DNA from 3 places in the Methylobacterium sp. 88A genome. Region 2 is predicted to be linked to each of the others. Evidence: predicted binding sites of a transcription regulator. Region 2 holds the regulator's gene; each other region holds the start of a gene.

Region 1 (4,334 bases), 3.9 Mb from region 2:
AGCAGTTGCGGTCGGTCTCTAGGAAGACCGGAACCGCGCCGCCGAGGAACAGGGCGCCGTGATGGGCCGCCTTGTGGTTGTTGCGGTCGAACAGGACGAGATCGCCCTCGGCCACCAGGGCCGAGAGCACGATCTTGTTGGAGGCCGAGGTGCCGTTGAGGACGAAATAGGTTTTTTCCGCACCGAAGATGACGGCGGCTTCCTTCTGCGCCTTGAGGGCGGGGCCCTCGTGGACGAGGAGATCGCCGAGATCGAGCACGGAATTGTCGAGGTCGTCACGGAACACGGCCTCGCCGAGATGCTCCACGAAGATGCGCCCGATGGGGGAGCGGTTGTAGAAGATGCCGCCGTTATGGCCCGGGCAGGTCCAGAGCTGGTTGCCCTGCTCTGCGTAATCGACCAGCGCGCCGAAGAAGGGCGTCTTCAGGGTCTCGGCATATTGCTTGACCCGGCTCACGAGGCCGCGGGCGATGTAGTCCGGGGTCTCTTCCGCGAGGAAGATGTAGCCGTCGATGAAGTCGAGGACCTCGACGGGGATGTCCTCCAGGCGCTTGCGCCGGACCATGATGACGATGGGCATTTCCAGCCCGCGCTTCCGCATCAGGTTGATGAGGGCGGCGGCCTTGCCGTCGAGTCCGCGCTTGCCCCAATCCACCACCATGCAGCCGATGGCGGCATCGGTCTGGACCGCGATGGCCGCGTCCTCCACGCGGCGGGCGCGGACGACCTCGAAGCCGAGCTTTTCCACCGAGCCTATGATCTGCTGGACGCGCACGCCCTCGAGATCGTCCGGGTCGAAGTTCGGCGCGCACATGAGCACGGTGAAGCGGCGAAAGAAGTCCATGCGGGGGAAGGCTCCGGTGGTCGGATGAATCGAGGGGGGTGTGGGCGCGTTCGCGTTCCGGATCAACCAGGCCGGCCGGCGAGACTGAGCCGGCGGATGACGAGGTAGACGGCGAGCGCCGCGAGCGCGCCGATTCCCAGCGCGAGCAGTGACCCATTGTCGGATTCCGAAAAGAACAGGCCCTTGGTGTTCATGCCGAACACGCCCGTCACCAGGGTGGGCGGCAGGAACAGGGCCGTGAGGATCGACAGGGTGAAGAGCTGGCGGTTGGTGAGGGCGGTGGTGCGGGCGGCGATCTCGTCCTGCAGCAGGCGGCTACGTTCGGACAGGACATGCATGTCGCGGTGGAGGGAATCGAGGCGTTGGACCACCCGCGCGGCCATGGCGCCCACCGCTTCGGGCAATTGATCTCCCTCCGTGCCGGCTTCGTCCTCGAGCCGGTGGAACACCGCCCGCAACCCGGCGAGCTGCCGGTGGGAGCGCACGGATTGGCGGCGGATCGGTCCCAGGGGCCTCGGATCGTCCGCCTTGGCCTCGTCGAGCATGTCGTCCTCGATGGCGTCGAGGGAGGAGGACAGGCGCTCGGCCGTGGCGATCAGCGCCTCGACGGTGCTGCCGACGAAGCGCTCCAGCAGCTTGGCCGGGCCGGGGACGAGGGCGCCGGACAAGACCGCGTCGCGGGCGGCCACCGCGCAGGACGTGGCGTGGCGGCGGCCGCTGACGAGGAAGCGCGGGCCGAGGATGCAATGGAGACGGCCGTTCGGCTCCTCGCTCGACGAGCCGTTGAAGGCGCGTTCCCGGTCGGCGATGACGAAACCGGCATGGGGGCCGTCCACGACGACGCGCTGATGCTCGTCGCGGGCGAAGGTCGCGGCGGCGAGCCGGGCCGGGCCGAGGCGTCCTTCGAGGATCAGCGCCTCTGTCCGCGCATCGACCAGATCGACATGGAACCAGACGAAGCCGTGATCCGGGTCGTCCAGCGAGGGAATCCCGTCCCCCGGTCCGACCTGGCGTCCCCGTCCCTCCGCGTCGAAGGTGAGGGCGAAGATCAGCCCCGGGAGGGGGGATTCCTCGATGAGAAGGTGCTGCATGGTGCGGTCGCGGCGATCATGGCCGGCAAAATGCCGGCTCACTATCGCGCTGGATCGCAACGCTGGGCGACACTGTGATGACGGAGGGGCACCTCCGCCGATCGATGCTCGGCCTGCGGGTCATGCGATCCGCAAGAGGGGGCGACGACGATTGGCTATCCTCAGCGGGTCACGACGCCCTTATCGGCTTCCTTGACGCTGCCGTCGGCTTCCATGCGGTTCAGGCCCTTGTCCGCTTCCTTGCGAAGCACCTCGGCGAAGGCGGTGGCCTGATGTCCGACGAGAACCTTCATGTCGGCCGGAGCGACGGTCCAGATGACGGCAACGATGAACACCGTCGCGGCCATGCCATAGGCGAAGGTTTCCATGATGCCGAGCCAGCCAAGCAACAACGGGATGCTGCTCACGATCAATCCGATGAAAGAACTTCCGGTCAGAAAATAAACGGAGAAGAAGGTGATGACAGCCAGGCATATGGGCTTGACGAAACGGACGATGAAGCGTTCCATTGCATTTTATCTCCTATTACAGAGTTATTTCAAGAACTGTTCTAAGCTGCGATCAGTTGTTTGTTACGTATCGACAATGGGATGCGCCTTATAATTCGGTCTATCTCGTTTTCTGACCGCTCAAGTATCTACAAAAATCGTATCGATTCAATAAACGCCGCGTACCAGAAGCTGAGGGAGAGTCCAGCGATTCTCCGGCTTTCGGCGTCGGATGCTGAATTCTACGAATCGAATAAGGAATGTGGTGCCGTTGCCGACGGGGGTCGCCATACTGTCATGCAGCTGTGATTCAAGCGTTCGGATGATTCCCATTCATCAGGAAGGCAATATCATGGACGGCACGCGCGCCGGGACTCGTCCTTTCGATATCGAGGCTATTCGCCGAGAGATGGCGGACGATTTCGATGAAGAGCTCGAGATGGAGCTCGAAGACGAGCGCCTCGAGCAACTCGTTAGCGAAATCGATGCCAGGCCTCGTCTGCCCACCATGGACCGGAAGATCTATTTCCGGGAGCTATTCCGACTGCAACACGAGCTGGTTCGTCTTCAGGATTGGGTGCAGGCCCAGAAACTACGCGTGGTTGTGATCTTCGAGGGGCGGGATTCGGCCGGCAAGGGCGGCGCGATCAAGCGCATCACCCAGCGTCTCAATCCCCGCGTCTGCCGCGTGGCTGCGCTCCCGGCTCCTAACGAGCGCGAGCGTACGCAATGGTACTTCCAGCGCTACGTGGCGCATCTGCCGGCGGGCGGCGAGATCGTGCTGTTCGATCGCTCCTGGTACAATCGGGCCGGCGTCGAGCGCGTGATGGGCTTCTGCACCCCGGACCAGTACGAGGAATTCTTCCAGTCCGCGCCGGAATTCGAGCGCATGCTGGTGCGGTCCGGCATCATCGTGCTGAAATACTGGTTCTCGATCACCGACGAGGAGCAGGAGCTGCGCTTCAACATGCGCATCCACGATCCCCTGAAGCAGTGGAAGCTCTCGCCGATGGACGTGGAGTCCCGTCGCCGCTGGGAGGATTACACCAAGGCGAAGGAAGTGATGCTCGCCCGCACGCATATTCCCGAGGCGCCCTGGTGGGTGGTCGAGGCCGTGGACAAGAAGAAGGCCCGCCTCAACTGCATCAGCCATCTCCTCACGCAAATCCCCTATGGCGACGTGGAGCACCCGCCGGTGCATCTGCCCGAGCGCATGCGCCACGAGGATTATGCCCGCCAGCCGGTGCCGCAGGAGATGTTCGTCCCGGCCCTGTTCTGACCCTGCCGGGGGCGCCGCCCGGCCGGACGCGGTTGCCCAAAGCGGCCGGGATGGGCAAGACCCGTGTCGGACGGGCCGATCCTCGGCCGGTCCGGCTTGGGACCCCCCGCATGAGCGCCACCGACGAGATCCTGTTCGACACCGATGAGGCGGGCATCGCCCGTATCGTTCTCAACCGGCCGCAGGCGCGCAACGCGCTGACCTTCGCGATGTATCAGGGCCTCATCGACCTCTGCGACAGGATCGAGGCGGACGAGCGGATCAAGGTCCTCGTCATCACCGGCGCCGGCGAGAAAGCCTTCGCCGCCGGCACCGACATCGCCCAGTTCCGTGATTTCTCCAGTCCCGAGGATGCCCTCGGCTACGAGCGCTTCATGGACAGGGTCCTGAGCGCGCTCGAGCGTCTGCGCGTGCCCGTCATCGCCGCCGTCGCCGGCGCCTGTACCGGCGGCGGGGCCGCCATCGCCGCCTCCTGCGACCTGCGCATCGCCACGCGTGACGCCCGGTTCGGCTTTCCCATCGCGCGGACCCTGGGCAATTGCCTGTCGATGTCGAACCTGCGGCGCCTGTCCGGCCTCATCGGTCCCGCGCGGGTGAAGGACATGATCTTCACCGCCCGCCTGTTCGGCGCG
Region 2 (4,334 bases):
CGGGCAACGTCCTGAGCAACACGATCCACGGCGGCGCCGGCAACGACGACATCGACGGTCATCTCGGTGCGGACCGGATGTACGGCGAGGCCGGCAACGACACCTACGTCGTCGATCAATCCGGCGATCGCGTCTTCGAAGCGAAGGATGCCGGGCAGGACACCGTCAAGACGAGCGTCAGCTACGTCCTCGCCGCCGGACAGGCGATCGAGACCCTGGCCACGGCGAAAGCGACGGGCACGGGCGCGATGAACCTCACCGGCAACGAGTTCGCTCAGGCGCTTGTCGGCAACAACGGCGCCAACCTCCTCGATGGCAAGGGCGGCGCCGACACGATGACCGGGTATGCGGGGAATGATACCTATGTCGTCGACAATGCCGGCGACGTTGTCGTCGAGGCGGCCGATCGCGGCATCGACGCCGTCCGCTCGTCCATCAGCTTGACCTTGGCGGCCAACGTCGAAAACCTCACGCTAGTCGGCACGGCTGCACTCAACGGCACCGGCAACGCTCTCGCCAACACTCTCACCGGCAATGCCGCCGCCAACCTCCTCGACGGCAAGGCCGGCGCCGACATCATGGCCGGCGGCGCGGGATCGGACACCTACATCGTCGACAATATCGGCGACAAAGCCGTCGAAGTGAGCGGCGGCGGTGACACCGACCTCGTCAAGGCATCCGTGTCCTTCTCGCTCGGGGGTTCCTACGTGGAACACCTGACGCTGACCGGCACCGGGAATCTCAGCGCCACCGGCAACTCGCTCGACAACGTCCTCAGGGGCAATGCCGGCGTCAACGTCCTCGACGGTAAGACGGGCGCGGACACGATGATCGGCGGTGCCGGCTCCGACACCTACATCGTCGACAACATTCGCGACAAAGCCGTGGAGGGGAGCGACGGCACCGGCATCGACCTCGTCAAGGCGTCGGTGTCCTTCTCGCTAGGGGGGTCCCACGTGGAGAACCTGACGCTCACCGGGACCGGATCCCTCAACGCCACCGGCAACACGCTCGTCAACGTGCTCAAGGGCAATGCCGGCGCCAACCATCTCGACGGTGGCCTCGGGGCGGATACGCTGACGGGTCTGGCGGGCGAGGATACCTTCGTGTTCAGCACGAAGCTCGGCGCGACCAATATCGACCACATCACCGATTTCTCGGCCGGGATCGACACGATCCAGTTCTCGAAGAGCATCTTCGCGGCGCTCTCGGCCGATGACCTCGCGGCGGCGTTCAAGGACCTGGGTGTGGCCGGCGCGAAGATCGATGCGGACGACCGCATCCTCTACAATCGCGACACCGGTGCCCTGTCCTACGACGCCGATGGCAGCGGCACCACGGCCAAGGCGGTCCAGTTCGCCATCATCGACAACCACGATAAGGCGACGCTGACGCACCTCGATTTCCTGCTGGCGTAAGCGTCCCGACACGCCCTGGCCGAATGAGACTCATTCGGCCAGGGCTGCTCGGACGTTCAGGCCCCATGGTGCCCCCGAGATCATGCCGAAGCGGCCCGTAAAGAGTTCCGGGGTCGAACTCCCGGCCTCGTTGCCCGGTGGCAGCCCGCAGCCGCGGCGACCTCCCGTCGTCGAGATCCGGGCGCTCGTTCCAGGCGGAGCGGCGCGAAGCCGGACCCGCTCTCACTCGTCCGTCGAGAACATCTCGTCGAAGGAATAGCCGGAGCCGCGCACGGTGCGGATCGGGTCGCTTTGGCGCGGGCGGTTGATGGCCTTGCGCAGGCGGCCCACATGCACGTCCACCGTGCGCTCGTCGATATAGACGTCGTGGCCCCAGACCCCGTCGAGGAGCTGCTCGCGCGAGAATACCCGGCCGGGGCTCTGCATCAGGAATTCGAGGAGCTTGAACTCGGTGGGGCCGAGATGGATCTCGCGGCCCTGGCGGCGGATGCGGTGGCTGACGCGGTCGAGTTCGATATTGCCGGCGATGAGCAGGTCCGCCACGTGGCTCGGCTTGGCCCGGCGCAGGAGCGCGCGGACCCGGGCGAGCAGTTCCGGCACCGAGAACGGCTTGACGATGTAATCGTCGGCGCCGGTGCCGAGGCCGCGGATGCGGTCGCCCTCCTCGCCGCGCGCCGTCAGCATGATGACCGGCAGCCGCTCGGTCTCGCGCCGGGCGCGGATGCGGCGGCAGAGCTCGATGCCGGAGAGACCGGGCATCATCCAGTCGAGGAGGACGAGGTCGGGCACCTGCTCCTGAAGGCGCAGATCGGCCTCGTCGCCGCGGGCGGCGGTGTCGACGACGAAGCCCTCCGCCTCGAGGTTGTAGCGGAGGAGAAGGGTGAGGGCCTCCTCGTCCTCGACGATCAGGATGCGCGTACTCATGCGGGTGTTTTCAGGGTGAGGGCGGCCGTCCCGTCACGCACGGGACGGCCGCGCGACGATCGTGCCGGAATGGCCCGACCGGAGGGACGGTCAGGCGCTGGCGGGCAACGACACGGTGGCGTAGTTCGATGCGTCGTTCTTCGGGCGATCCTGTTCGGCCAGTTCGTTCGTGCCGGTGACGAGGTAGTGGATCGTCTCGGCGATGTTGGTGGTGTGGTCGCCGATCCGCTCGATGTTCTTGGCGCAGAACAGCAGGTGCGTGCAGAACGAGATGTTGCGCGGGTCTTCCATCATGTAGGTCAGCAATTCGCGGAAGAGCGAGTTGTAGAGCGCGTCGATGGCGTCGTCACGCTCCCAGACGTCGAGGGCGGCCTTCACGTCCTGGCTCGCATAGGCGTCGAGGACGTCCTTCAGCTGCTCCTGCACCAGGTCGCCCATGTGCTGGACGGCGATGACGATCTTCTGCGGCTGGATCTGCTCGGCGATGGCCACCACGCGCTTGGCGACGTTCTTGGAGAGGTCGCCGATCCGCTCGAGATCGTTCGAGACGCGGATGGCCGAGACCGTCTCGCGCAGGTCGATGGCGAGGGGCTGACGCTTGGCGATGAGCAGGATCGCCCGCTCCTCGATCTCGTGCTGGAGGGCGTCGAGGCGCTTGTCGGCGCCGATCACCGCCTGGGCCAGGGGCACGTCCCGGCGCACCAGGGCGTTGCCGGAATCGGTCATCATCTTCTCGGCGATCCCGCCCATCTCGGAAATCGAGCGGCGCAGGTTTTCCAGTTCCGTGTCGTAGGAACTGACGATGTGGTTGGGCATGCTCGCACTCCTCGACCGAGGCCGCCTCGGGCGGCCTGCATCGCGTAGGATCGGGATCGGGTCCGGTGCCGCGGAACGCGGCCCCGGCGGGCTCAGCCGAAGCGGCCGGTGATGTAGTCCTGGGTCTGGCGCTTCTCGGGGTTCATGAAGATCCGCGTGGTGGGGCCGAACTCCACCAGCTCGCCGAGATACATGAACGCCGTGAACTGCGAGATGCGTGCCGCCTGCTGCATGTTGTGCGTGACGATGACGATCGTGAACTCGGAGCGCAGCTGCTCGATCAGTTCCTCGATGCGGCCCGTGGAGATCGGGTCGAGGGCCGAGGTCGGCTCGTCGAACAGGATCACCTCGGGACGCTGGGCCACGGTGCGGGCGATGCAGAGGCGCTGCTGCTGGCCGCCCGACAGGCCCATGCCGGACTGCTTGAGCTTGTCCTTCACCTCGTCCCACAGGGCGGCCTTGCGCAGGGATTCCTCGACGCGGACGTCGAGATCGGCCTTGGGCAGCTTCTCGTAGAGGCGCAGGCCGAAGGCGACGTTGTCGTAGATCGACATCGGGAACGGCGTCGGCTTCTGGAACACCATGCCGATGCGCGAGCGCAGCTCGTTGAGATCGACCTTGGCGTCGAGGACGTTCTGGCCGTCGAGGAGGATCTGCCCCTCGGCGCGCTGCTCGGGGTAGAGGCTGTAGATCCGGTTGAAGGTGCGCAGGAGGGTCGACTTCCCGCAGCCGGACGGGCCGATCAGCGCGGTGACCTGCCGGTCGTGGAAGTTGAGGTTGACCGACTTCAGGCCGTGGAAGGAACCGTAATAGAAGTTCAGGTCCTTCACGGCGATGCGCACGGGGGCCTGCTCGTCGGCCTTGTGGCGGCCGGTCAGCTGAGCTTGCGTGATCGCGGGAGCGGCGTTCATCGGGTGCGTGTCCTTGTCGAGGGCTGGATGGGACGGGGGCGCGGGGTCAGCGCGCCCGCTCGCTCTTGATGACGAAGCGGGCCACGATCGAGAGGGCGAGGATCGTGGCGGTGATGAGGAGGGCGCCGGCCCAGGCGAGCTGCTGCCAGTTCGAGTAGGGCGAGAGGGCGAACTGGTAGATCATCACCGGAAGGTTCGGGATGCCGCCCATCAGGTTGGGCGAGAACCAGCTGTTGTTGTTGAGCGCGGTGAAGAGCAGCGGCGC
Region 3 (4,334 bases), 2.1 Mb from region 2:
GAAGCTCAGCGCGGCGCTGCGCCAGAACTCCGACAGGCCGAGGACGTCGAGCATCACGAACCAGCTGCCCGAGCGCCAGGCCTCCCGTCTGAGTTGCCCGACGAGATGCGTCTTGCCGACGCCCGACGGGCCGATGAGCACGCGCCCCATCGCGCGGGAGGCAGGACCGGGCGCCTCCCTGTGCAGATCCGCGATGATCCCGGGCGGGAGCGCATCGTTCGGGCCGCCGGTCGGCTCCACGTCGAGCCACACGCTGTCGAGGGTGCGCACCCAATCGAAATCGACCCGGCGCAGGGCGTCGAGGGCGTCGCTCATGACTGGATCCAGATGAAGTGGAACGGTTCGCCCGCCGGGCTGAACGCCGCTTCGCGCTCATCGGCGGAGAGCGACTTCGGATCGCTGAGCTGGCTCAGCCGCGCCGTCGGATCACCGGCCAGGATGGCCGCGAGCCCGGCATCGACGGTGGCGCGGTCGAGTTCGCTCAGATGCGCGCGCAGCGCGCTGAGGCGCACGGCCTGTGCCTTCTGCCCCTCCGTGAGCGCGAGATAGGCGGCCTCGATGCGGGCGCGCACCTGCTTCTTCGTGAGCTTCCTTGGCTTTGCCGAACCCGGTGGTGCCGCCTTTGCGGTGCGGCTGCGTGTGGGCTTTGCAGGGAGGGACTCGGCAGAGGGGGACTCGGCAGGACGTGGCCCGGGCGTCGCCGGCGTGCCGATGAGGCCGGCCAGCGTCTCGCCGGTCGTGGCGAGATGCCGGTCGATCCGCTCCAGCCAGTCCTGCAGGACGCGGAAATTCGCAGGGAGCGGGTCGCGCAGGTGCTGGCCTGCCCAGTTCCAGCCCCCGTCCGTGACGGTCAGCCGGATGGAGCGACCCTGCTTCTCCTCGGAGAGGTACCGCCCGGAGACCAATGCCCTGCGATCGGCGGCGTCGACCTTGGGCACGACCTCACTCTGCAGGGCACTGCCGTGCTTGCCCAGCAGGCACCAAAGGATCAGCGCCTGCTTCGGCGTCGGCGTCGGCGTCTGGCTCATCGGATCGAACCCCTCATGTCGCGTCTATCGGTAGGCTGCGGAGCCGGACGACGGAGCGGATCTTCTCGATGGCCCGTCGAAGATCGGCCTCGACCTGCTCGTTGGTGATCCGCAGCACGAGGTAGCCCGCCGTCAGCAGGGTATAGTCCCGGTGGCGGTCGTCGGCGTATCTCGCAGCGCTGCGGTGCTCGGGTCCGTCGAGTTCCACCACGATGCGGTGCGCGCGGCAGAGCAGGTCGACCCGCGGCGGCTGCCCCCAGCCGCCGACGGGCACGGGTTCGTTGCAGCAGAACAGACCGCGCAGTTCGGCGTCCTGCTGCAGGGCCGTCTCCACCCGCTGCTCGATCGCGCTGGCGGGATGGGCCTTCGAACGCGGCGGGAGGAAGCGCTCGGCGACCGGAGGACGCTCGCGCACGATCTCGCAGGCGCCGTAGAGGATGCGATCGTAGGGGGTGGAATCGGGCGGCCACGCCGGCAGCGCCATGACGATGGCCGCACCATGGCCCATGCACCATTCCAGGGCCTCGATCACCGGCGCGGCGCGGGCCGGCGATGCGGGATTGATCTCGCCGATCAGGACGACGCCGGACGGGTCGATCGCGTGCAGCAGCTGAACGAACTGGAGTTCCCGCGCGGCTTCGCGGAACCGGGGTGGGTGGCCGGCGCCGGCTCGCCGCCGTGCTGCCCTGAGCCAGGGACCGGATACGATCGGATCGAAAGAGTGATCCGTGTCCGCGAGGCCGCCGTCATCCACCCCATGCCAATGCGGCCAGCGGCTGAGCGCGAGATCGGCGAGATCGTCGAGGAGGCGGTCGAGGACCGCCGCACCGGTTCGCAGACCGTCGGTGACGAGCAGGAACGCGCCGCGGGCGTGATCGTCATCGGCGGTGATGGCCTGGGCGATGCCGTCGCAACCAATGTCGACGACGACGAGCCGACGGCCCGGCGCCAGCCGGAAGACCCGTTCGGCGAGTGCGGTCCGCTCCAGGCGCGGCCTCGCCCTGTCGCTAAAGGCGGCTGCCGTTTTCACGATGAGAGACTTACGCTGAGACTGTGCATCGCGCGTCGGGTCGTCCTCGATCTCCTGTCGTCGGTCAAGGTTGCAGACCAGCACAGGTTGTCCTTCTTGGCTACCCGACCGCCCATGTGACGAAGTATCAGGCCTGGCAGGCCACGGCGGACCTCTCTTCTTCGGCATCCGGCCTGTCATATCACCGTCCGGGCGACGACCTATGAGGTCTTCGGCCCGTCGCGCGCAGCCGAGGAAAAGCTCCTTTGGACGACCTTGCCCGATACGCCCTGTATTTCACCCCTGCTCCGAGTTCGGCGCTCGCCGCCTTCGGCGACGCGATCCTGGGAGCCGGCCCGGCGCCCGGTCCTGACGCGCTCCGGGCCATCCTCGCGGCCAACACGGCCGAGCCGCGCGTCTACGGGTTCCACGCCACCCTGAAGGCGCCGATGCGCCTCGCCCCGGACGCGACCGAGGCCGATCTCCTCCATGCGGCCGCGGCCCTGGCGGCGCACCGGAGCCCCCTGCCCGTCGGCCCCCTGCGGGTCGCCGCCCTCGGGGATTTCATCGCCCTGGTGCCGGAGGCGCCCCCGCCCTCTCTCGGCCTCTTCGCGGCCGAGTGCGTTTGCGCCCTCGATCCGTTGCGCGCGCCCCTCACCCCCCCTGAGCGCGCCCGCCGCCGCCCCGAGCGCCTCGATCCCCGGGGCCGGGCGCTGCTGGAGCGCTGGGGCTACCCGCACGTGTTCGAGACGTTCCGCTTCCACATGACCCTGACCGGCCGCCTTGCCCCGGAGGAGCGCGCGACCGCTCTGCCCCTGCTGGCCGAGGCCGCTGCGGACCTGCCCGACCTGGTGATCGATGCGGTGAGCGTCGTCGTCCAGGACGGCACGGCGCCGTTCCGCCTCCTGCGCCGCCTGCCCTTCTCGCCCTGAAGGAAACCCCGATGGTCTCCGATCGCCTCGGCCTCGAACCGGCCGTCCACCCGACCGCCGAACTCTCCCGGTGCCGCCTCGGCCGCTACACCGAGGTCGGCGCCCGCACGCGCCTCAGCGAGACGAGCCTCGACGACTATTCCTACATCGTCGAGGACGGGCAGGTGAATTACACGACCATCGGCAAGTTCTGCTCCATCGCCTCGCATGTGCGGATCAACCCCGGCAACCACCCGATGGAGCGGGCCTCCCAATCCCATTTCACCTACCGGGCCAGCGCCTACTGGCCGGGCGAGGAGGACGAGCCGGCCTTCTTCGCCCGGCGCCGCGCCCTACCCGTCACCATCGGCCACGATGTCTGGATCGGTCATGGCGCCGTCATCCTGCCCGGTCGCAGTATCGGCACCGGGGCGGTGGTCGGGGCGGGCACGATCCTGACGCGGGATGTCGCGCGCTACACCATCGTGGTCGGTAACCCCGGCCGCGTCGTGCGGCGCCGGTTCCCCGAGGCGGTCGCCGAGCGCCTGCAGGCGCTGGCCTGGTGGGACTGGGACCATGCGCGCCTCCGCCGGGCACTGCCGGACTTCCGCGCTCTGTCGATCGAAGCATTTCTGGAGCGTCACGAGAGCGAGGCACAATAATCCCGGCAATTGTTTAGCCAGAGAATAGTCATTCTCCTGTCGTGCAGAGCGGGTCTACCAGCGTTCGACATGAAACACTGGACCCCCGCATGCTGATCCTCGAAGGTCTCGCCCGCCATTACGGCGACCGCCGCGCGGTGGACGGCGTTTCTCTCGCCATTCCCCGCGGCCAGTTCGTCGGCGTCATCGGGCGCTCGGGCGCCGGCAAGTCGAGCCTGCTGCGGATGATCAACCGCCTCGCCGAGCCGACGGGCGGCCGCATCCTGTTCGACGGCCTCGACGTCACTGCCCTGCGTGGCCGCGACCTGCGGCGCTGGCGGGCGCGCTGTGCGATGATCTTCCAGCAGTTCCACCTCGTCGGTCGCCTCGACGTGCTGAGCAACGTGCTGATGGGCCGGCTCTCGGAGGTTCCCCGGCATCGCTCCCTGTTCAAGCTCTGGTCCGAGCGCGAGCGCGCCCTCGCGCTGGCCGCCCTCGACGAGTTCGGGATGGGCGACTTCGCCTGCCACCGGGCCGACCAGCTTTCGGGCGGACAACAGCAGCGCGTCGCCATAGCGCGGGCGATGATGCAGGCCCCGGATCTGATCCTGGCCGACGAGCCCGTGGCTTCCCTCGACCCGCGCAACACACGCATCGTCATGGACGCGCTCGCCGAGGCCAACCGGCGCCACGGCATCACCGTGCTGTGCAACCTGCATTCCCTCGACCTCGCCCGCGGCTATTG

Evidence for each region. Region 2 encodes PhoB, which activates phosphate uptake and scavenging genes when phosphate is short. Its sites were predicted from a motif close to TGTCATNNANCTGTCAT; they were not measured.
Region 1: a site for PhoB is predicted at 2,002-2,018, ahead of A3OM_RS0119850 (CorA family divalent cation transporter). Genes of this name have one in related genera too.
Region 3: a site for PhoB is predicted at 2,233-2,249, ahead of A3OM_RS0111525 (DUF1045 domain-containing protein). Genes of this name have one in related genera too.

The regions. Positions count from the first base shown of each region.
Region 1 covers NZ_AQVT01000001.1:4,152,950-4,157,283, reverse strand. Annotated here, with positions in the region: gene A3OM_RS0119855 (Orn/Lys/Arg decarboxylase N-terminal domain-containing protein) at 1-844, opposite strand, end outside; gene A3OM_RS0119850 (CorA family divalent cation transporter) at 907-1,935, opposite strand; gene A3OM_RS0119845 (hypothetical protein) at 2,097-2,444, opposite strand; gene ppk2 (polyphosphate kinase 2) at 2,776-3,702, shown strand; gene A3OM_RS0119835 (enoyl-CoA hydratase/isomerase family protein) at 3,813-4,334, shown strand, end outside.
Region 2 covers NZ_AQVT01000001.1:295,212-299,545, reverse strand. Annotated here, with positions in the region: gene A3OM_RS23350 (calcium-binding protein) at 1-1,418, shown strand, start outside; gene phoB (phosphate regulon transcriptional regulator PhoB) at 1,641-2,342, opposite strand; gene phoU (phosphate signaling complex protein PhoU) at 2,433-3,158, opposite strand; gene pstB (phosphate ABC transporter ATP-binding protein PstB) at 3,251-4,069, opposite strand; gene pstA (phosphate ABC transporter permease PstA) at 4,116-4,334, opposite strand, start outside.
Region 3 covers NZ_AQVT01000001.1:2,412,330-2,416,663, forward strand. Annotated here, with positions in the region: gene A3OM_RS0111510 (ATP-binding protein) at 1-315, opposite strand, end outside; gene A3OM_RS0111515 (hypothetical protein) at 312-1,028, opposite strand; gene A3OM_RS0111520 (DUF559 domain-containing protein) at 1,042-2,058, opposite strand; gene A3OM_RS0111525 (DUF1045 domain-containing protein) at 2,304-2,969, shown strand; gene A3OM_RS0111530 (DapH/DapD/GlmU-related protein) at 2,981-3,610, shown strand; gene phnC (phosphonate ABC transporter ATP-binding protein) at 3,700-4,334, shown strand, end outside.